DNA from 3 places in the Streptomyces sp. NPDC059679 genome. Region 3 is predicted to be linked to each of the others. Evidence: riboswitches for the same ligand, from Rfam matches in the RefSeq annotation. Region 3 holds a riboswitch; each other region holds the start of a gene.

Region 1 (9,220 bases), on a different contig from region 3:
GCCGTGCTCGGCGAGGTCGGCCTGGGCGTGGGCGCGGATGTAGTTGTCGGCCTCGGGCTCGTCGAGGGAGGCGGCGAGGCGTACGGCGTCGTCGAGCAGCGCCACGACATGCGGGAAAGCGTCGCGGAAGAAGCCGCTGATGCGCAGGGTGACATCGACCCTGGGGCGGCCCAACTGGTCGAAGGGGACGGGCTCGAGTCCTGTGACGCGCCGCGAGGCGTCGTCCCACACCGGACGGACGCCGAGCAGTGCGAGTGCTTCGGCCACGTCGTCGCCCGAGGTGCGCATCGCGCTGGTGCCCCACAGCGACAGGCCGACGGAGCGCGGCCAGGCGCCGTCGTTGTCGCGGCGGTAGCGCTCCAGCAGCGAGTCGGCGAGCGCCTGGCCGGTCTCCCAGGCCAGCCGGCTGGGCACGGCCTTGGGGTCGACGGAGTAGAAGTTACGGCCGGTCGGCAGGACGTTGACCAGGCCGCGCAGCGGTGAACCGGAGGGGCCCGCGGGCACGAAGCCGCCGCCCAGGGCGTGCACGGCGTGGTCGATCTCGTCGGTGGTGGCGGCCAGCCGCGGCACGACCTCGCGCGCGGCGAAGTCGAGGATCGCGGTCACCGCGCCGTGCTGCTCCTCGGGCAGCCCCAGGCACGCCTTCTCGACGGCCTCCGGGGCCCAGTCGGCGTCCTCCATCGCCTGGACGAGGGCGCGGGCGCGGTCCTCCGCCTCGTCCGCGCCGGTGCGGGTGGCGGCCGACTCGTCGAGGCCGAGTGCCTCACGCAGCCCGGGGAGCGCCGTGGTCCCGCCCCAGATCTGCCGGGCGCGCAGAATGGCCAGGACGAGGTTGACCCGCTCGGGGCCGGAGGGGGCGTTGCCGAGAACATGCAGGCCGTCACGGATCTGGGCGTCCTTGACCTCGCACAGCCAGCCGTCCACGTGCAGCAGGAAGTCGTCGAAGCCGTCGTCGTCCGGCCGGTCCTCCAGGCCGAGGTCGTGGTCGAGCCTGGCGGCCTGGATGAGGGTCCAGATCTGGGCGCGGATGGCGGGGAGTTTGGCCGGGTCCATCGCCGAGATGGCGGCGTACTCGTCCAGCAGCTGCTCCAGGCGCGCGATGTCGCCGTAGGAGTCGGCGCGGGCCATGGGCGGCACGAGGTGGTCGACGAGGGTGGCGTGGGCGCGGCGCTTGGCCTGTGTGCCCTCACCCGGGTCGTTGACCAGGAACGGGTAGATCAGCGGCAGGTCGCCGAGCGCGGCGTCGGGGCCACAGGCGGCGGACAGGCCCGCGTTCTTGCCGGGCAGCCACTCCAGATTGCCGTGCTTGCCCAGGTGCACCATGGCGTCGGCGCCGAAGCCGCCGTCGGCCTGGGGGGTGGCGATCCAGCGGTAGGCGGCCAGGTAGTGATGGGAGGGCGGCAGGTCGGGGTCGTGGTAGATGGCGATCGGGTTCTCGCCGAAGCCGCGCGGTGGCTGGATGACGACCAGAAGATTGCCCCGGCGCAGCGCGGCCAGCACGATCTCGCCCTCGGGGTCGCGGCTGGTGTCGACGAACATCTCGCCCGGCGGCGGCCCCCAGTGCCCCTCCACCGCCTCGCGCAGCTCCTGCGGCAGCCGCTTGTACCAGCGGCGGTAGTCGGCGGCGGGGATCCGGACCGGGTTGCGGGCCAGCTGCTCCTCGGTGAGCCAGTCCTGGTCGTGGCCGCCCGCCTCGATGAGCGCGCGGATCAGCTCGTCGCCGTCGCCGGAGGCGAGACCGGGCAGCGCCTCGGGGCCTTCCACCGGGCCGAGGTCGAAGCCGTCCGCGCGCAACCGGCGCAGCAGGGCGACGGCGCTGGCGGGCGTGTCCAGGCCGACGGCGTTGCCGATGCGGGAGTGCTTGGTGGGGTAGGCGGACAGCACGAGCGCGAGGCGCTTGTCGGCCGCCGGTATGTGGCGCAGCCGGGCGTGTCGTACGGCGATTCCCGCGACACGCGCGGCGCGCTCGGGATCGGCGACATAGACGGGCAGGCCGTCCTCGTCGGTCTCCTTGAAGGAGAACGGCACGGTGATCAGCCGCCCGTCGAACTCCGGGACGGCGACCTGGGTCGCCGCGTCCAGAGGCGAAAGACCCTCGTCGTTCGCCTCCCACGCGGCGCGCGGGCCGGTCAGACACAGCGCCTGGAGCACCGGGACGTCCAGCGCGGCCAGCGCGCCCGCGTCCCACGCCTCGTCGTCGCCGCCGGCCGATGCCTCGGCGGGCCGGGTGCCGCCCGCGGCGAGCACGGTGGTCACCACCGCATCGGCCTCGGCGAGGGCTTCCAGCAGCTCGGGCTCGGGTGCGCGCAACGAGGCGACGTACAGCGGCAGCGCGCGGCCCCCGGTGTCCTCGACGGCCTGGCACAGCGCCTCGACGAAGGCGGTGTTGCCGCTCATGTGGTGAGCGCGGTAGTAGAGCACGGCGATCCGCGGGCCGGTGACGTCCTCGCGCGCGGTGCGCTCAAGTGCGCCCCACGAGGGCGCGGGCGCGGGCGGCTCGAAGCCGTGGCCGGTCAGCAGGACGGTGTCGGACAGGAAGCGGGCCAGCTGGCCGAGGTTGCCGGGCCCGCCGTGCGCGAGATAGGCGTGTGCCTCGGCGGCGATCCCGACCGGGACCGTGGATGCCTCCATGAGCTGGGCGTCCGGGGCCTGTTCGCCGGTCAGGACCACGACCGGGCGGTCCCCGGCGAGCAGCGCGTCGAGCCCTTCCTGCCAGGCGCGCACCCCGCCGAGCAGCCGTACGACGACGAGTTCGACGCCCTCGAGGAGCGCGGGCAGCTCGTCCAGGGGGAGCCGGGCCGGGTTGGCGAGCCGATAGGGCACCGGGGTCTGTGCCGCGCGGGCACTGAGCAGGTCGGTGTCGGACGTCGACAGCAGCAGGATCATGCGACGGCAGGCCTTCCTCGGGGTCCGCGCCCCGGGCGGGTTGAAGACGGCGGGAGTTCCTGGCTCGCGCGGCCGTCGCAATACCGGCTGCCGCGCTCACAGTGGCGGGACCGCGCCGGATTTCCACCGGCTTCCTACCCTTTTTGCCGTCTTTTGTGGTGGCGGGCCGGGACCGACCCGCCGTGAGCATAGTAGGCGCTTCTGACCTGCCGCGGGGCGGAGAGCCGAACACAATCGTCGGTATGCTCGCCGCCATGCCCCTCCCCCCGACAACCGCCCCACCAGGGGACGAAACCCCCGCGCGCGGTCGCGACGACGCCTGCCCCGGCGCGCTGCGCCTGCACTCGGCGGACGACGGCGCGCTGGCCCGGGTGCGGCTGCCCGCCGGGCTCCTGACGGCACGCCAGGCGCTCGTGCTGGCGCTCGCGGCCGAGGAGTTGGGCGACGGCAGACTGGACCTCACCTCCCGGGGCAATCTGCAGCTGCGCGGCCTCGACGCGGGGTGCGGGGCCGGACTCGCGGCCCGGCTGCGGACGGCAGGGCTGCTGCCGTCGGACCGCCACGACCGGGTGCGCAACATCGTGGCGTCCCCGCTGTCCGGGCTGGACGGGGCGGGGTACGCGGATGTCTCGGCGTGGGCGCGGGAGCTGGACGCCCTGCTGTGCGGCAACGCGCCCGCAGGCTCCGGATTGGCCGAACTGGCCGGGCTGTCGGGCCGGTTCCTGTTCGCGCTCGACGACGGGCGGGGCGATGTGGCGGCGCTGGGCGCGGATGTGACATTGATCGCAGCGCCGGACGGCGAGGCGGTGCTGCGGCTCGGCTCCGCCGGGGGACATGGACCCGCACGCCCGAAATCCACCGCGCCGAACGCCACAGAGTCCCCCGACTCCACAGACCACCACGACGCGCCGGACCACGCTGACGCGCCGGAGGACGCTGACGCGCCGGGCGTCGCGGCGCGTCAGGACGGGCGGCTGGTGGCCGACGACACGCCGGGCCGGGCCCGGCCGCCGGGTCCCCCCACGCCCGCGGGCGGCCCCGGGGACACGAAGCCGAAGCCCGCGCCCGGTGGCGACCCCGTGGGCGCCGAACTCCAGGTGCGCGCCTCGGACGTGCCGCGCGCGGCGGCGCTGGCCGCGGTGGCGTTTCTCGACGCGGTGCGCGCGAGTGGCACACGCGCGTGGCGTGTGAGCGAGCTGCCGGCGCGACACGCCGTGACGGCCGACCAATTGGTGGGGCGACTCGCCGAAGCAGGAATCCAGCTCGCATCCCTCGCCCCTCACTCCCCAACCACCGCGCCGAGCACACCACTCGTCGGGCTCGTCGCCGGGCCGGACGGGCGGTGCGCGGTGTCGGTCGCCGTCCCGCTGGGGCGGCTCACCGCCGCGCGGTGGCGGCTGCTCGCCGAGCTCGCCGCCCGGGGCGGCTCGGGCGAGTTGCGTGTGACACCCTGGCGCGGCGTGGTGCTGCCCGGCTTCTCCGCCGGCGACGCCGAGGCCGCGCTGCGGGAGCTCGCCGACGCCGGGCTGGTGACCGCGCCGCACTCCCCCTGGTTCGGGGTCGGCGCGTGCACGGGACGGCCCGGCTGCGCCAAGTCCCTGGCCGATGTGCGTGCCGAGGCGGCGCGCGCGGTGGCGGGCGAGGCGTCCGGCGACGGCCGACCGGGCCCGGCGCGAAGCCGGCTGCCCGTGTACTTCTCCGGCTGCGAGCGGCGCTGCGGCCACCCCGGCGGGCCGGTCCGGTGGGTCGACGTGCTGGCGACGGGCGACGGCTACCAGGTCGCCGTACGAGATGCCACAGGGTCCGCGCGGGGCGTGGACGTAACAGCAGAGCAAGTGGCCGGCGCCGTGGCGGCGGCCCGTGGAACGACATGATCGAGGGCACAGTGTTCGACTACGAGAAGGACGGCGCGGCCATATACCGCGCCTCCTTTGCCACCATCCGCGCCGAGGCCGATCTGGGCGGTCTGCCCGCCGACGTCAGCCAGGTCGCGGTGCGGATGATCCACGCCTGCGGCATGGTCGACCTCGTCCAGGACCTCGCGTACACCCCCCAGGTGGTCGCCCGCGCCCGCGCCGCGCTGCGCGCCGGCGCGCCCGTGCTCTGCGACGCGCACATGGTGGCCAGCGGTGTGACCCGCAAGCGGCTGCCCGCGGACAACGACGTGGTGTGCACCCTGTCCGACCCCACCGTGCCCGAACTGGCCCGCCGGATGGGCACCACGCGCAGCGCCGCCGCGCTGGAGCTGTGGCGGGACCGGCTGGAGGGTGCGGTGGTGGCCATCGGCAACGCGCCCACCGCGCTGTTCCGTCTGCTGGAGATGGTCGAAGCGGGCGCGCCGCGCCCGGCGGCCGTCATCGGCGTACCGGTCGGCTTCATCGGCGCCGCCGAGTCCAAGGAGGCGCTGGCCGGGCATCCGGCCGCGCTCGACCACCTGGTGGTGCGCGGCCGGCGTGGCGGCAGCGCCATCGCCGCTGCCGCGGTCAACGCGATTGCGAGCGAGGAAGAGTGAGCGAGCAGCAGACGGGCCGGCTCTACGGCGTGGGTCTTGGCCCCGGCGACCCCTCGCTGATGACCGTACGTGCCGTGGAGGTCATCGCCGAGGCCGATGTCGTCGCGTACCACAGCGCCCGGCACGGCCGCAGCATCGCGCGCTCCATCGCCGAGCGTCATCTGCGGCCCGACCACATCGAGGAGCGGCTGGTCTATCCGGTCACCACCGAGACCACCGACCACCCCGGCGGCTACCGCGGCGCGATGGAGGAGTTCTACGCGGACGCGGCGGCCCGGCTGGCCGCCCATCTGGACGCGGGGCGCACGGTCGCGGTGCTCGCCGAGGGCGATCCGCTCTTCTACGGCTCATACATGCATATGCACAAGCGCCTGGCCGACCGCTACCCCACCGAGGTCGTCCCCGGCGTCACCTCAGTGAGCGCGGCCGCCGCCCGGATCGGGGCGCCGCTGGTCGAGGGCGAGGAGGTGCTGACCGTCCTGCCCGGCACACTCCCGGAGGAGGAGCTGGCGGCCCGGCTGGCCACGGCCGACGCGGCCGCCGTGATGAAGCTCGGCCGCACCTTCCCGGCGGTGCGGCGGGCGCTGGAGCGCTCGGGTCGGCTGGCGGAGGCCCAGTACGTGGAGCGGGCCACGATGGGCGCGGAGCGCGTCGCGCCACTGGCCGAGGTGGACCCCGAGTCGGTGCCCTACTTCTCGGTGGCGGTGCTGCCGAGCCGGATCGACGCGCGGGCCCCGGCGCGCCGCGGCGAGGTCGTGGTGGTGGGCCTCGGCCCGGCGGGCCCGCTGTGGCTGACGCCCGAGGCGCGGGGCGAGTTGGCCGCCGCCGAGGATCTGGTCGGCTACACCACCTATCTGGACCGGGTGCCGAAGCGCCCGGGGCAGCGCCGGCACGCCTCGGACAACAAGGTGGAGGCCGAACGCGCCGAGTTCGCGCTCGACCTGGCCCGGCGCGGACGGCGCGTCGCCGTCGTCTCCTCGGGCGACCCGGGCGTTTTCGCCATGGCCACGGCCGTACTGGAGGCGGCGGCCGAAGACCCGTACCGCGAGGTGCCGGTCCGGGTGGTGCCCGGCATGACCGCCGCCCACGCGGCCGCCGCCCGCGCGGGCGCCCCGCTCGGCCACGACTACGCGGTGGTCTCCCTGTCCGACCGGCTCAAGCCCTGGGAGGTCATCGCCGAACGCCTCCGCGCCGCGGCCGCGGCCGACCTGGTGCTCGCCCTGTACAACCCCGGCTCGCGCAGCCGCATCTGGCAGGTCGGCAAGGCCCGCGAACTGCTGCTCGAACACCGCGCGCCCGACACGCCCGTCGTACTCGGCCGGGACGTGGGCGGCCCCGAGGAGCGGATACGGATCGTCAGGCTGGCCGATCTCGACCCGGCCCAGGTCGATATGCGCACCATCCTGCTGATCGGCTCCTCCCAAACCCGCACGGCCCGGCGCGGCGACGGCACCGAGATCGTCTGGACGCCACGCCGTTACCCGGAGCGCTGACCCACGGCGCGGGCGGTCAGCAGGTCAGCAGGTCAGCCGAGGGTGGTGCTCAGCCAGGCCAGGGCGGCCGCCGGGTCGGGCACGACCGGCACGCCGTCCGGGGCCGTGGGGCGCCGGACGACGACGACCGGCAGCCCGGCCTCGCGCGCCGCGGTGAGCTTGGCGGCGGTGGCACCGGCGCCGCTGTCCTTGGTGACCACCACGTCGATGCGGTGGCGGCGCAGCAGTTCCGCCTCCCCCGCCACGCTGAACGGACCGCGGTCCAGCAGCACTTCCATGTGCGGCGGGGCCGGTGGCTCAGGCGCGTCGACGGAGCGGACCAGGAACCACTGCTCGGTGAGTTGGGCGAAGGCGGCCAGGCCCATCCGCCCGGTGGTGAGGAAGATCCGCTGCCCCAGGGCGGGCAGCAGCCCGGCCGCCTCGTCCAGCGACCCCGCCCAGTGCCACCGGTCCCCCGGGCCGGGCACCCAGCCGGGGCGGCGCAGGGCGAGCAGGGGAACATGGGTCGTGGCGGCCGCGCGGGCCGCGTTGAAACTGATCGTGCCGGCGAAAGGATGGGTGGCGTCGATGAGCGCGTCCACCTGCTGCTCGCGCAGCCAGCGAGCCAGGCCCTCGGGGCCTCCGAACCCGCCGATCCGCACCTGCCCCGCCGGCAGCCGCGGCTCGGCGACACGCCCGGCCAGCGAGCTGGTGACGCGCAGCCCGGGGACGTCGGCGACTTCGGCGGCCAGTCGGCGCGCCTCGGTGGTGCCGCCCAGGATGAGCACATGGCGGGGCCGGCGCGGCCGGGCTCCGCGGGCGGCCTCCGCCGGGTTCGGTGTCATCGGGTGCCTTCCGTGGTGCGTGGTGCCGTGCCGGTCCGCGGCCTGCCGGCCGCGCCCGGTCCACCCTGCCATGGACGTCGCCGACCGCGCGGAAACGAGAGGCGGCGCTTCCCGTGGCTGAGCAGACATCGAAGGCCGGGACCGCTCCGGCCGGGGGCCGCAGTGCGCAGTTGGAGCGTTCGGGGTTGCGGCACGGCTGGACCACCGGGGCGTGTGCGACGGCGGCGGCGACGGCCGCGTACACCGCGCTGCTCAGCGCGGAGTTTCCCGATCCGGTGACCATCGAACTGCCGAAGGGGCAGCGGCCCGCGTTCGCGCTCGCGGGCGAGGAGCTGACGGCGGACCGGGCGATGGCCGCGGTGGTGAAGGACGCGGGTGACGACCCGGATGTCACGCATGGCGCGGTGGTGCGGGCCACGGTGCGGCTGCTGCCGCCCGGGAGCGGTGTGGTCTTCCGGGCCGGGCCCGGTGTCGGTACGGTGACGCGTCCCGGGCTGCCGCTCGCGGTCGGCGAGCCGGCCATCAACCCCGTACCCCGGCAGATGATGCGCGATCACATCGCCTCGGTCGCGGCCCGTCTCGGTGACACCGGGGACGCCGAGGTCGAGATCGCGGTCGACCACGGCGAGGAGATCGCCCGCAGCACCTGGAATCCGCGCCTGGGCATCCTCGGCGGGCTGTCGATCCTCGGGACGACGGGCATCGTGGTGCCGTACTCCTGCTCGGCGTGGATCGACAGCATCCGGCGCGGCGTGGATGTGGCGCGCGCGGCGGGGCGCCGGCATGTGGCGGGCTGTACGGGGGCGACCTCGGAGAAGGTCGCGGTGGCCGTGCACGGGCTGCCGCAGGACGCGCTGCTGGACATGGGCGACTTCGCGGGGGCGGTGCTCAAGTATCTGCGTCGCCATCCGGTGGACCGGCTGACCGTCGCCGGAGGATTCGCCAAGCTCTCCAAACTGGCCGCCGGACATCTGGATCTGCACTCCTCCCGCTCGCAGGTGGACAAGGGCTTCCTCGCGGAGCTGGCCCGCCGTGGCGGGGCGGACAAGGAGCTGGTGGCGGCGGTGGCGGCGGCCAACACGGGCCTGGAGACGGTGCAGCTGTGCGCGGCGCGCGGGGTGCCGCTCGGTGATCTGGTCGCGGTGGCGGCCCGGGAGACGGCGCTCGGGGTGCTGCGGGGGGCTCCGGTGGCCGTGGACGTCATCTGCATCGACCGCGCGGGCTCCATCGTGGGCCGTGCGGCGGCGCGGGGGCCCCGGGGCGCGGCGACCTGACGCGCCCCCGTCTCAAGGCCGCTCGCGGCGCGCCGAGTACAGGTGGCTGTCGCGGAACTGCTCCGCGCCCAGCGTGCGGCCCACCATGATGACGGCGGTACGCACCACTCCCGCCTCCTTCACCCGGTCCGCGATATCGCCGAGCGTGCCGCGCAGCACCAGCTCGTCGGGGCGGCTCGCCCGGGCGACCACCGCCGCGGGACAGTCGGCGCCGTAGTGCGGGAGGAGTTC
Region 2 (9,220 bases), on a different contig from region 3:
CTACCTCACCGAGTTGAACCGCCTCGGCGCCCACGTCAAGCTCCTCGACCCGCACCGGGTACTGGTCGAGGGCCCGACCCGGTGGCGGGCGGCCGAGATGATGTGCCCGCCGGCGCTCCGCCCCGCGGTGGTGGTGCTGCTGGCGATGATGGCGGCGCCGGGGACGTCGGTGCTGCGCAATGTGTATGTGATCAACCGGGGTTATGAAGACCTGGCGGAGCGGCTGAACTCGATCGGCGCGCAGATCGAGATCTTCCGCGACATCTGACCGGCCGGCGTGCCCCGGCGCCCCGGCCCGTCGATCAGGCGATCAGGCGGGCCGGGCCGATGGTTGGGCCCCTCCTGCGCCGCGGCGCAGGAAGCGGATCACGGGGTGGCCGGGTTCGGTGGTGACCTCGGTGCGGACGGCGTAGACCTGCTCGATGAGGGCGGGGGTCAGGACCTCGGCCGGGGTGCCCTCCGCGACGGCGCGGCCGTCGCGGAGGACCAGCAGCCGGTCGCAGTACATCGCGGCGAGGTTGAGGTCGTGCAGGGCGATCACAGTGGTGACCGGGAGGCCCGCGACCAGTTCCAGCAGGTCGAGTTGGTGCTGGATGTCGAGGTGGTTGGTGGGCTCGTCGAGCAGGAGTTCGCGGGGTTCCTGGGCGAGGGCGCGGGCGATCTGGGTGCGCTGGCGTTCGCCGCCGGACAGGGTGTGCCAGGACTGGGCGGCCCGGCCGGTCAGTCCGGTACGGGCCAGGGCCGCGGTGACGGCCTCGGCGTCGGCCGCCGTGGGCGGGGTCCAGGCGCGGCGGTGCGGGATGCGGCCGAGGGCCACGACGTCGCGGACGGTCAGTTCGGTCTGGGTGTGGGCGTGCTGTTCGACGGTGGCGATACGCCGGGCGGTGGCGCGGCGGCCGGCCTCCGGCAGCGGGCGCCCGTCCAGGGTGACGACCCCGGCGGTGGGGGCGAGGACGCCCGCGAGCAGTCTGAGCAGCGTCGACTTGCCCGAGCCGTTGGGGCCGAGCAGGCCGACCGTCTCGCCGGGGGCGAGGGTGAGGGTGAGACCGTCGACGATGACCTTGTCGGCGGTGCGGCGGCTGACCCGGTCCGCGCGCAGACCGGTCATGCCCGGCTGCGCTCGGCCGGTCATGTCTTGCTCCGCTCGGCCGGTCATGTCCCGCTCCGGCAGGCCCGTCATGCCTTGCTCCGGCCGCGGTAGAGCACGGCCACGAACGCCGGTACGCCGATGAGGGACGTCACCACGCCCACCGGGACCTCCTGGGGATCGAGGGCGGTGCGGGCCAGGGTGTCCACCCACACCAGGAAGACGGCTCCGGTCAGCGCCGTGACGGGCAGGAGGCGGGCGTGGCCGGCGCCGGTGAGGGCGCGCGTGGCGTGCGGGAGGACCAGGCCGACGAAGCCGATCGCCCCGGCACAGCTGACCAGGGCGGCGGTGAGCAGCGCGGTCGCCGAGAGCAGGACCAGGCGGGTACGGGCGACACGGACGCCGAGTCCGGCCGCGGCCTCGTCGCCGAAGGCGAACGCGTCCAGGGTGCGGGCGTATCCGAGGCAGAGGACGAGGACGACGGCCAGGACGAGGGCGCACAGCAGCACCTGCCCCCACCCGGCGCCGGAGAGCGAGCCGAGCAGCCAGAACAGCACGGCCCGGGTGGTGTCGGCGTCGGCGGAGGTCAGCACGGTGAACGAGGTCAGCGCGGAGAACAGTTGCATGGCGGCCACCCCGGACAGCACGACCCGGTCCGTGCTGCCGCCCAGGGTGTGGCTGAGCAGCAGCACCAGCGCGAAGGAGAGCAGCGCGCCGAGAAACGCGCCCGCGGACAGCGACACGGCTCCCCCGCCCACCCCGAGCACGACCACGGCGACCGCCCCCGTGGACGCACCGGAGGACACCCCGAGCACGAACGGATCGGCCAGCGGATTGCGCAGCAGCGACTGCATCACCGCCCCGCATACGGCGAGCCCGGCCCCGCATACGGCGGCGAGCAGGGTGCGCGGCATCCGCAGATTCCACACGATGCCGTCGCGCAGCGGCGTCAGCGTGCTCTCGCCCACACCGAGGTGGGCGGCGACGGAGGCCCACACATCGCCCGTGGAGATGTCGGCGGGTCCGATCGTCACCGCGACGGCGACCGACATCAGCAGCGCGGCCAGCCCGCCGCCGGTCAGCAGCAGCGTACGGGCGCTCATTTGGCGAGCCCGAAGTCGCGCAGCCCCGCGGCGACCTTCTCGATCCCTTCGACCGTGCGGATGGACGGGTTCATCGACTGCCCGCTCAGCAGCACGTACCGCTTCTTCTTCACGGCCGTCAGGTTGCGGGTGGCGGGGTTGGCCTCCAGGAAACGGATCTTGGCCCGGGCGGTCTCCGCGGTCTGCTGCTTACGGGTCAGATCGCCGAGGACGATGACGTCGGGATCGCGGTCGGCGACGGTTTCCCAGTTGATCTGGGGCCACTCGTCATGGGTGTCGGCGAAGGCGTTCTCCGCGCCGACCGCCCGGGTGATCGCGCCCGGCGCCCCGCAGCAGCCGGCCAGGTAGGGCGACTGGGAGTTGGCGAACCAGTACACGAGGGAGACACCGGAGGCGTCGAGCCCGGCGGTGGCCCTGCTCACCCGCCCCTTCAGCTCGGCGATGAGCTTCTTCCCCCGCTCCTCCACCCCGAACGCCCGGGCCAGGTCGGCTATCTCGCCGTAGACGCTGTCGAGGGTGAGCGGGGTGGAGCGCGATCCGTCGCCGCCGCTGTCGTTGTCCTTGCCCGCCGAGCAGTCGGAGGGCGAGACGTACGTGGGCACGCCCAGCTTCTCGAACTGCTCACGGGTGGCCACGCCGCCCTTGCCGAGGGTGGAGACGAACGAGGCGGTGACGAAGTCGGGGTCGGCGTCCAGCACCTTCTCGAACGAGGGCGCGTTGTCCGCCAGCCGCGGCACGGACGCGTTGGCCTTCTCCAGGCCCTTCAGCACCGGGTCCGTCCAGGTCGCCGTACCGGCCATACGGTCGGCGAGGCCGAGGGAGAGCAGGATCTCCGTGGTGCCCTGGTTGAGGGAGACGGCCCGCTCGGGGGCCGACTTCAGGGTGACTTTGCGGCCGCAGTTGTCGATGGTGCGCGGATAGCCCGAACCGGTCGAGCCGGCGGACTCCCCGGCGCCCTCGGCACCGCCTCCCGAACCACCGCACGCGGTGAGCAGGAGGGCGGGGGCGAGCAGCAGAGCCGCGGGACGGAGAGCGGTACGGAGCAGCACGGGCATGCCTCGGTGGTCGGGGCTCGTACGCGGAGCCTGGCCTACGGACGGCCTCCCCGCCGGGGCGCGGAGGTGCCAGCAGGTCTTCGGACTCGGGTTCGCCCGGACGAGGCGCCTTCCCGGTACGGTCCCGCGCCCGCCCTTCGGCCGGCCCGTTCCCCTCCCAGTGGCATGGTGTGCCCCGCCCGTCCCCCTCACCGCTGCGCGTCAGTTCCGGATTCGCACCGGATTCCCTGGCCTCGGATGTGGCTCGACTGGCCCCCAGAGGCTATCAAGCCCGGCCTGCGGTCGGATGTGTGGCAGGTGCGGGCCCACCGGTGGTTACGTATGTGCCGTACCGCCCATGGCACAGGCAGGAGGAGCGACCGCGTGACCAGCCGCGTCACCTTCATCTCAGCCGCGATGAGTCCATCGCTGCGCAAGGCCCGGTTCGACGACGGCACGAGCCCTCTCGAGGACGGCGGCGCGGCGCGGGCCCGCGCCGTGGCCGGGGCGCTGCCCTCGGCCGACCGCGCTGTCACCTCCCCCAGCCTGCGCTGCCGGGAGACCGCCGCCGCGCTGGGGCTCGGCGTGGCCGAGCCCTGTGCGGAGCTGGCCGGTCTGGATACGGGCCGCTGGCGGGGCCTCACCCTCGACGAGGTCGGTGCCGCCGAACCGGAGGCGGTGGCCCGGTGGCTGGCCGACCCGGCGGCCGCGCCCCACGGCGGGGAGTCGGTACGGGACCTGTGCCTGCGGATCGGACGGTGGCTGGACACGGCGTCGCTGACGGACGGCCATACGCTCGCCGTGGTGGAGCCGGACGTGGTGCGGGCCGCGGTGGTGCATGTGCTGGGCGCGCCCGCGGCGGCCTTCTGGCGTGCCGACGTGCGGCCGCTGACCGCGACCGGGATCAGCGGACGCGCCGGACGCTGGAACCTCGGGCTGGGGCGGCCACTCGACCGCCCCTGAGGAGAGCGGCCGCCCCAGTGGGGTCCGGGCGACGGTCGGATCACGGTCGGCTGGGGGTGGCCACCGGCGATGCCGGTGCCCTGGTGGCGGGCTCGGGGCTCAGCAGGCGCTCGGCCAACTCGCCGAAGACCAGCCCGAAGCCTCCCCACAGGGTGACCTGGATGGCCAGCGCGGAGAGCCGGAACCGCCACAGCACGGTGGCCGGGAAATCGGCGGGCACCTCGTTGACGGCCGGCAGGAACGCAAACGCCAGGCCGATCACCAGGGCGAAGGCGGCCACCGCGGCGACGGTGGCGTACCAGGTGCCCAGTTTCGGGGCGAGCCGCTTGCCGAGGATGGTCGCGGCGATCGCGAGGAGCACGCTGAGCACCATCATCAGCAGATACAGATTGGTCCGCTTGGAGATGGTGTCGGGGTCGCCGACGGCGGGCGGGTTGGCCGGGTACTTCAGGAACGGCACGACGTAGACCGCGAGCAGGGCGCAGCCGGACAGCAGCAGCGCGGTGGCCCGCGGGGTGAAGCGGCCGATGCGGCCCAGGGCGAAGCAGTAGGCGAGGGCGGCGATGCCGCCGAAGGCGACCCCGTAGATCAGAACACCGGTGGCCAGGCCGGCGGTGGACTGCAGGCTGCGGGAGACGAGTTCGACCTCGTGATCGTGCCCCGGGGCGTGGGACTCCTCAAAGCCGATCGCCTTGTCGACATTCGGTTCCCCGAGGAGGTAGGCGACGATCAGGGCGAGCACGCCGGCCCCGAGGCCGGCGAGCATGCCACGGACGAGCAGGTTCCGTACCGTTGCGGAATTCATGAGGGTGTCGGCGTCCCTGGCGTCAGTGGCAGGGGAAACCGAGCAGGTGGCGGGCGTCGTGCACCCACTCGTGGACGTCCTCGCCGGAGACGACCGAGGTGGCGCCCTGTTCGGCGCCGACGAAGTACAGCAGGACCAGCATCAGGATGCCGAAGAACACCGCCCACGGGACGATCGCACCGATCGGCAGCTTGGCGGGGAGAGCGGGGGTGGTGGCGGTCGGCTGTGCGACATGCTGCGCCATGGCAGGGCCTCCTTGGGGAATTCGCGTCCCATCTCGGTGGTGCACATGACGACGGCTACGGGTCTGACTCACGAGACGTCCCTTGGAGCGTTTGGAACGTCTCGTTCACAGTGGCGCGACCGTGCCGGGTTCCCACCGGCTTCCGTCCTGCCGTCGTCGATATCGCACCGACGGTACCGCGCCGCGCGGGCATGGCCAATACCCCAACATGTGGGGTGATGCGCTACGGCAGCACCGCGATGCCGTCCAGCTCGACCATCGCCGCCTCGTCCCACAGCCGGACGACTCCGATGACCGCCATCGCGGGGTAGTCGCGGCCCGCCAGCTCCCGCCAGATGCGGCCGAGTTCGGGGGCGGACGCTCGGTAGGCCGCGACATCGGTGGTGTGCACGGTCAGCCGGGCCAGGTCCGCGGGGGTGCCGCCGACCGCGGTCAGGGCGGTGAGCAGGTTGGCCAGTGCGCGCCGGAACTGGGCCGGAAGCGTGGCACCGACGACCGCGCCCGCGCCGTCCAGCGCGGTCTGGCCCGCCAGGAAGACCAGGCGGCCGCCGGTGGCCGTGACGGCGTGGCTGAAGCCGGTGGGCGGGGAGAGCTCGGGCGGGTTGGTGCGCACCAGAGAGGGGTGGGGCTCGGTCACCGGTACAGCTCCTTCGCGATGATCGTGCGCTGGACCTCGGTCGCGCCCTCGTAGATCCGGGGCGCGCGCACCTCGCGGTACAGGTGCTCCAGAAGATGCCCGCGGCGCAACGCCCGCGCGCCGTGGATCTGTACGGCGGCGTCCACGACGTACTGGGCGGTCTCGGTGGCCAGGAGCTTGGCCATCGCCGAACTCTTGGCGATGGCCGGCGCGCCCTCGTCGTACGCGGTGGCGGCCGCGTAGACCAGGAGGCGGGCGGCCTCGGTGCGGGTGGCCATCTCGGCGAGCTGGTGGGAGACGGCCTGAAGGTCCTTCAGCGGCCCGCCGAAGGCGGTGCGCTCCCCCGCATGGGCCACGGACGCGTCGAGCGCGGCCTGGGCCATGCCGACGGCGAACGCGCCGACGCTCGGCCGCAGCAGGTTGAGGGTGCGCATGGCGACGCCGAACCCCTTGTCGGGTGTGCCCAGGACGTCCTCGCGGGTGACGGGGACGCCGTCGAAGGCGAGGCTGCCGATGGGGTGCGGGCTGAGCATGTCAAGACGCTCGCCGGTGAGCCCCGGCCGGTCGGCGGGGACGAGAAAGGCGGTGACGCCGCGCGAGCCCGCGCCCTGGGTGGTGCGGGCGAAGACGACGGTGAAGTCGGCCTCCGGGGCGTTGGAGATCCAGCACTTTTCGCCGGTCAGCCGCCAGCCACCGGCCCCGTCGGGGTCGGCCCGCAGGCCGAGCGCGGCGGCGTCGGAACCGGCCTGCGGCTCGCTGAGCGCGAAGGCGGCGACCGCGCGGCCCGCCCGGACCTCGGGCATCCAGCGCGCGTACTGCTCGGGGCTGCCGGAGAGCACGATCGGATAGCCGCCGAGACCCTGGAGGGCGAGCGCGGTCTCGGCCTCCGTGCACTCCCGGGCGAGCGATTCGCGCAGCAGGCACAGGTCGAGGGCGCGCACCGGCCCGTCGTCGGGGAACAGCCGCCGCAGCAGGCCGAGTTCGCCGAGCGCGGCGGTCAGCGGCCGGTTGACCCGGCCTGGCGGGCCGCTCTCGGCGAGCGGGCGCAGCAGGTCGCGGGCGAGGGACCGCACCCCGGCGCACCAGCGCCGCTGCTTCGGATCAAGTGCGAACGACGGCACCGGTCACCCTCCCACTGGAGTGTTTATCGCGGTCTGTTGACTGTCGTCACCATCACGTTACGCTGACAGGGCGACTTCAGGCACGGCATGTGCGAACACCGGGCGTCTGCCCGGGCAGGCATAGGGGGCGCGTCCTCGATGGAGCTCAGGCCTTCGGCGCACATCGACACCTTCGCCCGGGACCATCTGCCGCCGGCCGAGCAGTGGCCCGCCTTCCGCCTCGACCTGCCAGGACCGCCCTACCCCGACCGCCTCAACTGCGGCGCCGAGCTGCTGGATCGCACCGTCGAGCGGTTCGGCGCCGACCGGGTCGCGGTGCGCGCCGCGACGGGCGAGGTGTGGACGTACGGCGAACTGCGCGCCCACGTCGACCGGATCGCGCACACCCTCACCGGCCCGCTCGGCGTGGTCCCCGGCAACCGGGTGCTGCTGCGCGGGGCCACCTCACCCTGGCTGGCCGCCTGCTGGCTGGCGGTGATGAAGGCGGGGGCGGTCGCCGTGACCGTGCTGGCCGCCCACCGGGCCCGGGAGTTGGCGACGATCTGCGAGCTGGCCCGGATACGGCACGCTCTGTGCGACGTACGGTGCGCGGACGATCTGGTGAAGGCCGGGGTGCCGGGGCTGCGGACGACGTACTACGGCGGGGACGGCCCCGAGGACCTGCTGCGGCTCACGGCCACCGCGCCCGCGTCGTACGAGGCGGTGGCGACCTCCGCCGACGACGTGGCGCTGATCGCCTTCACCTCGGGGACGACCGGGCGGCCCAAGGGCTGTATGCACTTCCACCGCGATGTGCTGGCCATCGCCGACACCTTCTCGGCGCAGGTGCTGCGGCCGCGCCCCGAGGACGTGTTCGCGGGCAGCCCTCCGCTCGGCTTCACCTTCGGCCTCGGCGGCCTGGTCGTCTTCCCGCTGCGCGCGGGCGCCTCCGCGCTGCTGTCCGACTGGGGCGGCCCGGAACGGCTGCTGGCCGATATCGCACGCCACCGGATCTCCGTGCTGTTCACCGCGCCGACCGCCTACCGGGCGATGCTGGGGCGGCTGGACGGCGCGGCGCCGGACGGCGGCGCGTACGACATCTCCTCGCTGCGCCGCTGCGTCTCGGCCGGCGAGCACCTGCCCGCCGGCACCTGGCACGCATGGCAACGGGCGACCGGGCTGCGGATCATCAACGGCATCGGGGCGACCGAACTGCTGCACATCTTCATCTCCGCCGCCGACGACGCGATCCGGCCGGGCACGACCGGGGTCCCGGTGCCGGGGTTCGAGGCGCGGGTGGTGGACTTCGGAAGCACAGACGCGGACGCCGGGCCGCAGCCCGTTCCGGACGGCCGCCCCGGGCTGCTCGCGGTGCGCGGGCCCACGGGCTGCCGCTATCTGGCGGACGAGCGGCAGCGCGAGTACGTACAGGACGGCTGGAACCTCACCGGAGACACCTTCATCCGCGACCCGGACGGCTACTTCCGGTATGTGGCGCGCGCCGACGACATGATCATCTCGGCCGGGTACAACATCGCGGGGCCCGAGGTCGAGGAGGCGCTGCTGCGCCACCCGGATGTCGTGGAAGCCGCGGTGACCGGGCGGCCGGACGAGCGGCGGGGCACGGTGGTGGTCGCGCATGTGGTGCTGCGGCCGGGCGTCGCGCATACCGAGGAAACCATGACAGCGCTGCGGGAGTTCATCACCGCGGAGCTGGCCCCGTACAAGTGCCCGCGCGAGTTCGTCTTCCTGGACGCCCTGCCCCGCACCGCCACCGGCAAGCTCCAGCGCTATCTGCTGCGGGTCGGGACGGCACAGCACGGTAAGTGGGGCACGAACGGCGCCCTAGAGTAAGCGCGTGACCGGCCAGCCCACCCCCCGCTCCTTGATCGTCACCTTCTACGGCGCCTACGGCCGCGGCGGCGCCGGCCGCCCCGCCGGACCCGTCCCCATCGCCGCGCTGATCCGGCTGCTGGGGGCGGTGGGGGTGGACGCGCCCTCCGTACGGTCCGCCGTCTCCCGCCTCAAACGGCGCGGGCTGCTGGTCGCCGACCGCACGGACGCCGGGGCCGCCGGATACGCACTCTCCGAGGACGCGCGCCAACTGCTCGACGACGGCGACCGCCGCATCTACGGCCACCCGGGGGCGGAGGAGAACACAGACGGCTGGCTGCTCGCCGTCTTCTCGGTCCCCGAACAGGAGCGCCACAAGCGCCATCTGCTGCGCTCGCGGCTGGCCCGGCTCGG
Region 3 (9,220 bases):
GCGGCCTGGCGGCCCCGGTCGCGCTCGCGCTCACCGGGCAGGGCGACGGGCTGTGGCTGCGCGACGCGGCGGGCCGGGCGGTGCGCCCGCCGATCTCGTGGATGGACGGCCGGGCGAACGACACCGTGACCCGCTGGGGCGAGGACGGCACCATCCGCGAGCTCTACCGGCTCACCGGCTCCGGGGTGTTCCCCGGCTGCCATGCGCCGCTGCTGCGCTGGCTGGCCGACCACGAGCCGGAGGCACTGGCGCGCGCGGAGGTCGCGGGCTACTGCGTGGACGCGGTGGCGCAGCGGCTCACCGGCGTCATCGGCGTGGACGCCTCGGACGCGTCGATGCCCTTCCTGGACGTGACCACGCGCGAGTATGTCCCCAAAGCCCTGGAAGCGTGTGGAATCGCCGAATACGCCCGGCTGTTGCCGCCGCCCGCCGCGCCCGGCACCGTACGGCGGCTGGACGAGGCGGGCGCGAAGCTGCTCGGGCTGCCGGCCGGACTGCCCGTCACGGCGGGCCCGTACGACCTTCCGGCCTGCGCGATCGGCAGCGGGGTCGAGGAGGTGGGCGACGGCCTGCTGATCGTCGGCACCACGCTGGCCAGCCAAGTCCTCACCGACAGCGCGCGGATCGACCCGGCCGCGGACCCGGCGGGCATGTGGCTGTGCGTACCCGACCGGGACCGCTGGCTGCGCGGTATGCCCGCCATGGTGGGCACGGCGGCCCTGGAGTGGGTCCTGGAGTTCGCCGGGGCCACCACCGCCGACCTGGACGCGCTGCTCGCCGCGAGCCCGCCAGGGGCGCGCGGGGTGACCGCGCTGCCCTTCCTGTCCGACGCGGGCGAGCGCGCCCCGTTCGTGGAGCCCGCCGCGCGCGGCCGGTTGGACGGGCTGACCCTCGCGACGACACGCGCGGACGCCGTACGGGCCGTCTGCGAGGCCGTGGCGTACGCGGCCCGGCACTGCCTGGAGGCCGCGGGGCTGACGGCGAGCCTGGCGGCGTGCGGGGGCGGCACCCGATCCGCCGCCTGGACCCAGCTGTTCGCGGACGTTCTCGGGCGGCCGGTGCGCATCCCCGACGAGCCCGAGGTGGGGGCGCGCGGCGCGGTCGCGGTCGCCTGGCGGGCGCTCGGTGACCCGGTGGACGCGTCACAATGGCGAGCCGATTCGCGTACTGTCGTACCGGACGCGGACCGCGCCGAGGCATACGAGCGCGGCTACGCGGACTACCGGGCCAGGTTGGCCCGTACCCTCACGGAGTGGCGGGCAACGACGCCCGCTTAGAGTTCGACCCGGAGTTCGACCCGGCGCCGCGCCGGCCCCGATGACGAGCCCTTGCCGGGCCGTGCCGGGCCCTGTCAGGCTCGCGCCCGGCCGTCCGCGCCGGACCCTCGCCAGGACCGCCCCAGGGCCCGTATCGGGCCCGCACAAGGGCCGCCTCGGGCCCGCGTCCGGCTCGTGCCAAGTGCGCGTCAAGACTGCGCCAAGTCCGGCACTGAATAGCACATTCGTACGAAACACTCCACCTCGCGACACAACATGTGGGGGCGCGTGCGCTCGCCACCACAAGATGTATGCTCATGCTCGCTGTCGCCGCAGGGGAATCCGGTGGGAATCCGGAACTGTCCCGCAACGGTGTACGCGTACGCTTTTGCGTACCCGCAAGTCCGAGGACCTGCCGACAGCCGTCTCATACGTCCGGGCCTCGCGGGTTGGGCCGGTGGACGCTGCGCGGTATGCCGTCCGCTGTTTCGGCATGCCCGTACGCGCCCATCGCTGACCGCCCCGCAAGGCCCCTAGCCGAGCGAGGGAGAGCACTTCAGTGACCATCGCGCCAGCCGATCCGGTTTCAGAGGCAGCGGCTATTCAGGGAGCGGACGACGCGCCCGGGACCGCCCTGCTGCGGACCCTGACGGAGCTCACCGCCGACCTGCCCGCCACCGACCCCGGCAAGGTCGCGGCCGCCGCCCTGCGCGGCCGCCATCCCGGTTCGGACGAGGCGGAGTTGCGCACTCTCGCGACCGAAGCGGCGGCCGGGCTGATCGCCGAGGAGCCGGAGTACTCGAAGCTCGCCGCGCGGCTGCTGACTCTCGCCATCGCCGAGGAGGCGGCCGGGCAGGGCGCGGTCTCCTTCTCCGCCTCGGTGGCCGTGGGGCACCGCGAGGGCCTGATCGCGGACGGCACGGCCGAGTTCGTGACCGCCCACGCCGCCCGCCTGGACGCCCTGGTCGACCGCGCGCTGGCCGACGGCGCCGACGACCGCTTCGGCTACTTCGGGCTGCGCACGCTGCACAGCCGCTATCTGCTGCGCCACCCGATCACCCGCCAGGTGATCGAGACCCCGCAGCACTTCCTGCTGCGGGTGGCCTGCGGGCTGGCCGAGGACCACTCGGAGCGGGCGCTCGACGACGTCGCCGAGCTCTACCGGCTCACCAGCACGCTGTCCTACCTGCCCAGCTCCCCCACCCTGTTCAACTCCGGCACCCGGCACCCGCAGATGTCGTCCTGCTATCTGCTGGACTCGCCGCTGGACGAGCTGGACTCGATCTACAACCGCTACCACCAGGTCGCGCGGCTCTCCAAGCACGCGGGCGGCATCGGCCTGTCGTACTCGCGCATCCGCGCCCGCGGTTCGCTGATCCGCGGCACCAACGGGCACTCCAACGGCATCGTGCCGTTCCTGCGCACGCTCGACGCCTCCGTCGCCGCCGTCAACCAGGGCGGTCGGCGCAAGGGCGCGGCCTGTGTCTACCTGGAGACCTGGCACGCGGACATCGAGGAGTTCCTGGAGCTGCGGGACAACACGGGCGAAGAGGCCCGCCGCACCCACAACCTCAACATCGCGCACTGGATCCCGGACGAGTTCATGCGCCGGGTCGAGGCCGACGCCGACTGGTCGCTGTTCTCGCCGGTCGACGCGCCCGCGCTGGTCGACCTGTGGGGCGAGGAGTTCGACGCCGCGTACCGGAAGGCCGAGGCGGAGGGTCTTGCCGTCAAGACCGTTCCGGCGCGCCAGCTGTACGCCCGGATGATGCGCACCCTCGCGCAGACCGGCAACGGCTGGATGACCTTCAAGGACGCCGCCAACCGCACCGCCAACCAGACCGCCGAGTCCGGCCGGGTCGTGCACTCCTCCAACCTGTGCACCGAGATCCTGGAGGTCACGGACGACGGCGAGACGGCCGTCTGCAACCTGGGGTCGGTCAACCTGGCCGCGCACCTGGGCAAAGACGGCGGCGCCGGGGAAGAAGTAATGGACTGGGAGCGGCTGGACGCGACCGTCCGTACCGCCGTCACCTTCCTCGACCGTGTGGTGGACATCAACTTCTACCCCACCCAGGAAGCCGGGGCGTCCAACTCCCGCTGGCGGCCGGTGGGTCTGGGCCTGATGGGCCTCCAGGACGTCTTCTTCCGGCTGCGGCTGCCCTTCGACTCGCCCGAGGCGCAGCGGCTGTCCACCCAGATCTCCGAGCGCATCATGCTCGCGGCGTACGAGGCGTCCTGCGCGCTCGCCGAGCGCCACGGCCCGCACCCGGCCTGGTCCGCCACCCGCACCGCGCGCGGTGTGCTGCACCCGGACCACTACACGGACGCGGTGGCGACCTGGCCCGAGCGGTGGGCGGCGCTGCGCGAGCGGATGGCCAAGTCCGGCATGCGGAACTCGCTCCTGCTGGCCATCGCCCCGACCGCGACGATCGCCTCGATCGCGGGCGTGTACGAGTGCATCGAGCCGCAGGTCTCCAACCTCTTCAAGCGCGAAACGCTCAGCGGTGAGTTCCTTCAGGTCAACTCCTACCTGGTGAACGACCTGAAGAAGCTCGGCGTCTGGGACGCCCAGAGCCGCGAGGCGCTGCGCGAGTCCAACGGCTCGGTCCAGGACTTCTCCTGGGTGCCCGCGGACGTACGGCAGCTGTACCGGACCGCGTGGGAGGTCCCGCAGCGCGCCCTGATCGACATGGCCGCCGCCCGCACCCCGTACCTCGACCAGAGCCAGTCGCTGAACCTCTTCATGGCCTCGCCGACCATCGGCAAGCTCAGCTCGATGTACGCGTACGCCTGGAAGCGCGGCATCAAGACCACGTACTACCTGCGCTCGCGCCCGGCGACCCGGATCGCCCAGTCCGCGCGCGCCGCCGCTCCCGCCACCATCCCCGTACAGCAGGCGCCCGCCGATCCCGAGGTCATCGCCTGCTCCCTGGAAAACCCCGAGTCCTGCGAGGCCTGCCAGTGACCACCGCCCCCGACCGCGTCAAGAACCTCCTGGACCCCGGGTTCGAGCTGACCCTGCGGCCGATGCGGTACCCGGACTTCTACGACCGCTACCGCGACGCGATCAAGAACACCTGGACCGTGGAGGAGGTCGACCTCCACTCGGACGTCGCCGACCTCGCCAAGCTCTCCCCCGGCGAGCAGCACCTGATCGGCCGCCTGGTCGCCTTCTTCGCGACCGGCGACTCGATCGTCGCGAACAACCTGGTGCTCACCCTCTACAAGCACATCAACTCGCCCGAGGCGCGGCTGTATCTGTCCCGGCAGCTCTTCGAGGAGGCCGTGCACGTCCAGTTCTATCTGACGCTGCTGGACACCTACCTCCCCGACCCGGACGACCGGGCCGCCGCGTTCGCCGCGGTGGAGAACATCCCGTCCATCCGGGAGAAGGCGGAATTCTGCTTCCGCTGGATCGACTCGGTCGACAAGATCGACCGGCTGGAGACCAAGGAGGAGCGCCGCCGCTTCCTCCTCAACCTGATCTGCTTCGCGGCGTGCATCGAGGGCCTGTTCTTCTACGGCGCCTTCGCGTACGTCTACTGGTTCCGCTCCCGCGGCCTGCTGCACGGCCTGGCGACGGGCACCAACTGGGTGTTCCGCGACGAGACCATGCATATGAACTTCGCGTTCCAGGTGGTCGACACGGTCCGCGAGGAGGAGCCCGAGCTCTTCGACGACGAACTCCAGCAGCAGGTCACCGACATGCTGCGGGAGGCCGTCGAGGCCGAGCTGCAGTTCGCCCGCGACCTGTGCGGCGACGGGCTGCCGGGGATGAACACCGAGTCGATGCGCCAGTACCTGGAGTGCGTCGCCGACCAGCGGCTCGCCCGCCTGGGCTTCGCCCCGGTCTACGGCTCGGAGAACCCGTTCTCCTTCATGGAGCTGCAGAACGTCCAGGAGCTGACCAACTTCTTCGAGCGCCGCGCCTCCGCGTACCAGGTGGCGGTCGAGGGCTCGGTCTCCTTCGACGACGACTTCTGAGCCGTTTCTGATTCAAACCCGACATGCGCGCGCGGCGCCCCTGGGATCTCCCGGGGGCGCCGCGCCGCGCTTCGTTACGTGGCAGGCGTCAGTCGTTGGGCACCGTCTCGTAGCGCGGCGTGCCCTCCGCCATCTGCCGCAGCGCGTCCTTACGGTCGCGCTTGGAGAGGCGGTCGATGTAGAGACGGCCGTAGAGGTGGTCGGTCTCGTGCTGCAGGCAGCGGGCGAAGTAGCCGGTGCCCTGGACCGCGATCGGCTTGCCCTCGGCGTCCTGGCCGCGCACCACCGCGTAGTCGGGGCGGGCCAGCGAGGCGTACGCGGTGGGCACCGACAGACAGCCCTCATTGGAGTCGTCCAGCACCCGGCGGTCGGCCGGCAGCTCGTCCAGCACCGGATTGCAGACCACGCCGACGTGGCGGACGCCGTCGTCGTCCGGGCAGTCGTAGACGAAGACCTTCAGGCCGACGCCGATCTGGTTGGCGGCCAGGCCCACGCCCTCGGCCGCCTTCTGGCTGGCGAACATGTCGTCGATCAACGCGGCGAGCTTGTCGTCGAACTCCGTGACGTCCTGGCACTCCTTGTGCAGCACCGGATTGCCGACGACCGTGATCGGACGGGCCGTGCCGCGCTCGCGGTACGCACGCTCGCGCTCCTCACAGTCCTCCGTGTCCACGATGAACTCGTCGTCCACCCGCTGCTCAGTCCCTTGCTGCGCCATCGTCCGCCGCACGCCTTCCTCAAAACCAGACTCGTCGCCCTACAGGGTAAGGCCCGCGCGGGATGGGCGGGTATGTCAGCAGACCTCTGGAGACCTCTGGCGGGTATGTCAGAGACCTCTGGCGGGAATGTCAGCAGACCTCTTCCAGGTCCCGCCACTCGCGGGTGTCCGGGCTGTCCGCGACCCAGCCGTCCAGCAGCCCGCGCACCAGCCCGCTCGGCGCGGCGATCCCGCACTCCCGCTCCGCCACCCACAGCGAACCCGAGCCCGCCATCCGGTGCCCCAGCGGGCCGGGCTGGCCGGGCTCGCTGTGGTCATGCGGGTCCAGGTGCTCGCCCTCGCCCTCGTCGCTGGGCATCCGGCTCTCCGAACAGGAGCGGCACAGCAGCCGCACCGAGGACGACCAGTCCTCGGCGGCGAAGCCCGCGTCCGCCGCCAGCCGCTCCAGCGCGTCCCGGTCGGCCTCCGTCGCGGCCTCCAGCAGCACCACCCAGGTCGGCACCGGGGACGGCGCCCACAGCTCGATCTCGTCGAAGACCGGGTAGGCAGGACCGGCGGAGGTGACGCGCTCGCCGTGCGGAACGCCGTCGTGCAGCACCACCTCGCCCCAGCGCCGCCCGGAGGACGGCAGCGGGATGGACAGCACCTCGATCCGGGCCGGGTCCAGGCGGCGGCCCCAGACGACCTCCGACTCGCCCTCCGGCGACAGCCGCACCGCCGCGCTGCCCAGCTCCATGCCCAACGGCTCACCGGACGCGGATGCCTCACCGGGCACCTTCAGGCCGTACGCCTGCCAGGCGCGGCGCGCCAGCGGCCAGTCCTGCAGGGCGGTCGCGGCGATCCCCACGTTCCACCAGTCAGGGGCGCCGGTCTCGCGGTCCAGCAGCGCGACCGCGCGCAGCCCGGCCGCGCGCGCCTGCTCCCAGTCGTGCCGGAACTTGTGCAGCAGCGCCAGGTTGAACCAGGACTCCGACAGCCACGGCTCCAGGTCGGCGGCGCGGGTCAGCAACGCGCCCGCGTCCTCGTACCGGCCGTCACCGATGAGCGTGAACGCGCGGTCCGTGGCCTGCCGCCATGACGCGGACGGCCGGTGCCGCACCTTGCCGAAGATCTTCACCATTCCCGCCTGCCGGTATCGAAGTAGTACCGAACCAGATGTCCTCGCGGACGGCGTAGCCCTCCCTCGACGACAACCTGCCACACATTCGCGGACATCTCAGCCCGGCCCCTCACGGTTCGGCCTGGGGACGATGCCCACCACTCCTCCTTGCCGCCGGCCATAGGCCCGACACCCCCTCTCTTCGCATCCAACCATGCCCCTCGGGGCAGCCGCTCATTACCCGCGAGTTCTCACTTCGGGTGACCACGGACCTCGTCGTGCACCAGGTCATGCGCCGGATCGTGCTCCGGGTCGTGCTCCGGCCGCGACACGACCGTGGCCAGGGCCTCCACCACCGCCGGGTCGAAGTCACGGGCCGTGCCCCGCCGCAACCGCTCCAGAGCCCCGGGCCCGACCGCGCCCCGGCCCTTCTGAGGGTTTCCCAGTGAGGTGCCCGAGGAACCTCCCACCAATTCGGTGTAGGCGTTTACCGCCCGCACGATACGGGCCGGAAGCGGCTGTTCCCGATACGGGTCCGCCTGCCGCTCCACGATCTCCGCGACCTCCTCCGGCACCCCGGTCTGCCGTACGACAGCGCCGCCCAGCAGCGCTATCCGCCGCTGCTCGGCCTCCGGCAGCGGCTCGGTGGCCCCGGCCGGCACCGGGTCGAGCAGCGACAGCTGCCCGACGTCGTGCATCAGCGCCGCGTACTCGAGCACGGTCAGCGACGGAGCGGACAGCCGCAGCTCACGGCCGACGGCGCGGCTGAGGCCGGCGACCTGGCGGGCGTGGCCCGCGGGGGTGTAGCCCGCTATCTCCGTGGTCCTCGCCAGCGAGGCGACGGTCTGGCGGCAGGTGGCCCGTATCCCGGCACAGCGGCGGAAGGAGTACTGGACGAGCAGCAGCGGCACACAGAGCGCCGGCAGCACCCACAGCCCGGCCACGGCGACCGCCGGGGCCGTCACCGCCGCCGTCGCGCAGACCGCGGCCCCCACGCCGGGCAGCGCGCGCGGCTCGTCGCGCAGCAGGGGCGCGCAGGGGCGGCCCGTACCCGCCCGGGCCAGCGCCGCGGCCAGGGCCGCGTCGCCGAGCGCGGCCAGCGCCAGGACGAGCAACAAGGCCGCGACGAGGCACGGACCGTGACCGGGCCGGCCGAACCAGGAGGACAACCGGCCGGTGTGGTGAAGCGGTTGGCAGCAGATCGCGACGAAGGCGACGGTGAGCACCCGGCGCGCGGCACGGTCGAGGTCGGCCGGGTGTCCGAGGGCCGCGCGCATCACCAGGGCGAGGAGGGATGCCGCCCCGACGACGGCGACGGTCTGGAGGACGCCGTTCGTGGTCGGCGCACCGGCCGGCGGTCCCAGCGCGGCATAGCCGAGGGCCGCCGCGGCGGCGACGGGCGCGGGCTCGCGCTCCCCGGCCTCCGGCTCGCCGGGCCGCCCGCGCGCCCCGGCCGCGCCCCTGTCCGCGCCCGCGCCCGCGCGCACGGCCGGGCGCCCGTCCCACCGCATGGCCTCCCCCAGCGCGACAAGCGCCCCAAACGCGAGTGCCACCCCTGGCTGGCGCACGCCCACCCGCTGCGTCCATACGAGAGCGGCCACGACCAGCGCTCCCGCCGCCCCGTACACCGCGACAAAGGTGAACCCTCCCCGCCCGCTGGGCGCACCAGAGGGCGCCCAGCGCCGTACCCGAGGCCGGCCCGCGCCGGGCCACGGCACGGCACACCGCCACAGGCTCATGCGCCACCACCCCGGCCGGGCCGCGCGGCCTCCGGCGGTCGCGCGGAAGCCCGCCCAGACGGGACGTTTCCGCGCTGGTCCGCTGCGCGGTCCGGGCCGCTGTCCGGTGCGTGGGCAGGCACTCGGTCCGGTGCGTGGCCCGCTGTACGGCCCCGTACATGGTCCCGGACCGGGCGGGCCTCTTCCTGGGGCGTGGCGGGCCAGCCGTGGCGGTCCAGGGCGCGGGCCAGGGCGACCACCATCCGTGGGTCGAACTGCGCCCCCGCGCACCGTTCGAGCTCTTCCACCGCCGCGGGCACCGGCCGGGCCCGTCGGTAGGTCCGGGTCGAGGTCATCGCGTCGAAGGCGTCGGCGACCGCCACCACCCTCGCCGCCTCCGGGATGTCCGCTCCCGCGAGCCCATAGGGATAGCCGCTCCCGT

What was found. A riboswitch is a leader RNA that binds a small molecule or an ion and turns the genes downstream of it on or off. The one in region 3 is predicted to bind cobalamin.
Region 1: another riboswitch for cobalamin. It lies ahead of cobN (cobaltochelatase subunit CobN); the one in region 3 lies ahead of ACFV2X_RS35655 (ribonucleoside-diphosphate reductase subunit alpha).
Region 2: another riboswitch for cobalamin. It lies ahead of ACFV2X_RS18450 (ABC transporter substrate-binding protein); the one in region 3 lies ahead of ACFV2X_RS35655 (ribonucleoside-diphosphate reductase subunit alpha).

Annotation. Positions count from the first base shown of each region.
Region 1 covers NZ_JBHWES010000003.1:42,447-51,666, reverse strand. The annotation lists gene cobN (cobaltochelatase subunit CobN) at 1-2,886, opposite strand, end outside; cobalamin riboswitch at 2,917-3,078, opposite strand; gene ACFV2X_RS05150 (nitrite reductase) at 3,141-4,760, shown strand; gene ACFV2X_RS05145 (precorrin-8X methylmutase) at 4,757-5,398, shown strand; gene ACFV2X_RS05140 (precorrin-2 C(20)-methyltransferase) at 5,395-6,891, shown strand; gene ACFV2X_RS05135 (cobalt-precorrin-6A reductase) at 6,924-7,715, opposite strand; gene ACFV2X_RS05130 (cobalt-precorrin-5B (C(1))-methyltransferase) at 7,829-8,989, shown strand; gene cobM (precorrin-4 C(11)-methyltransferase) at 9,002-9,220, opposite strand, start outside.
Region 2 covers NZ_JBHWES010000015.1:53,447-62,666, reverse strand. The annotation lists gene ACFV2X_RS18465 (UDP-N-acetylglucosamine 1-carboxyvinyltransferase) at 1-268, shown strand, start outside; gene ACFV2X_RS18460 (ABC transporter ATP-binding protein) at 311-1,108, opposite strand; gene ACFV2X_RS18455 (FecCD family ABC transporter permease) at 1,177-2,190, opposite strand; gene ACFV2X_RS18450 (ABC transporter substrate-binding protein) at 2,187-3,245, opposite strand; cobalamin riboswitch at 3,299-3,513, opposite strand; gene ACFV2X_RS18445 (histidine phosphatase family protein) at 3,609-4,187, shown strand; gene ACFV2X_RS18440 (CbtA family protein) at 4,228-4,992, opposite strand; gene ACFV2X_RS18435 (CbtB-domain containing protein) at 5,015-5,236, opposite strand; cobalamin riboswitch at 5,272-5,423, opposite strand; gene ACFV2X_RS18430 (RidA family protein) at 5,460-5,873, opposite strand; gene ACFV2X_RS18425 (acyl-CoA dehydrogenase family protein) at 5,870-6,994, opposite strand; gene ACFV2X_RS18420 (AMP-binding protein) at 7,133-8,827, shown strand; gene ACFV2X_RS18415 (PaaX family transcriptional regulator C-terminal domain-containing protein) at 8,832-9,220, shown strand, end outside.
Region 3 covers NZ_JBHWES010000045.1:25,336-34,555, reverse strand. The annotation lists gene ACFV2X_RS35660 (FGGY family carbohydrate kinase) at 1-1,277, shown strand, start outside; cobalamin riboswitch at 1,561-1,691, shown strand; gene ACFV2X_RS35655 (ribonucleoside-diphosphate reductase subunit alpha) at 1,816-4,224, shown strand; gene ACFV2X_RS35650 (ribonucleotide-diphosphate reductase subunit beta) at 4,221-5,243, shown strand; gene def (peptide deformylase) at 5,332-5,961, opposite strand; gene ACFV2X_RS35640 (tetratricopeptide repeat domain-containing protein) at 6,092-7,078, opposite strand; gene ACFV2X_RS35635 (HD-GYP domain-containing protein) at 7,312-8,799, opposite strand; gene ACFV2X_RS35630 (HD-GYP domain-containing protein) at 8,796-9,220, opposite strand, start outside.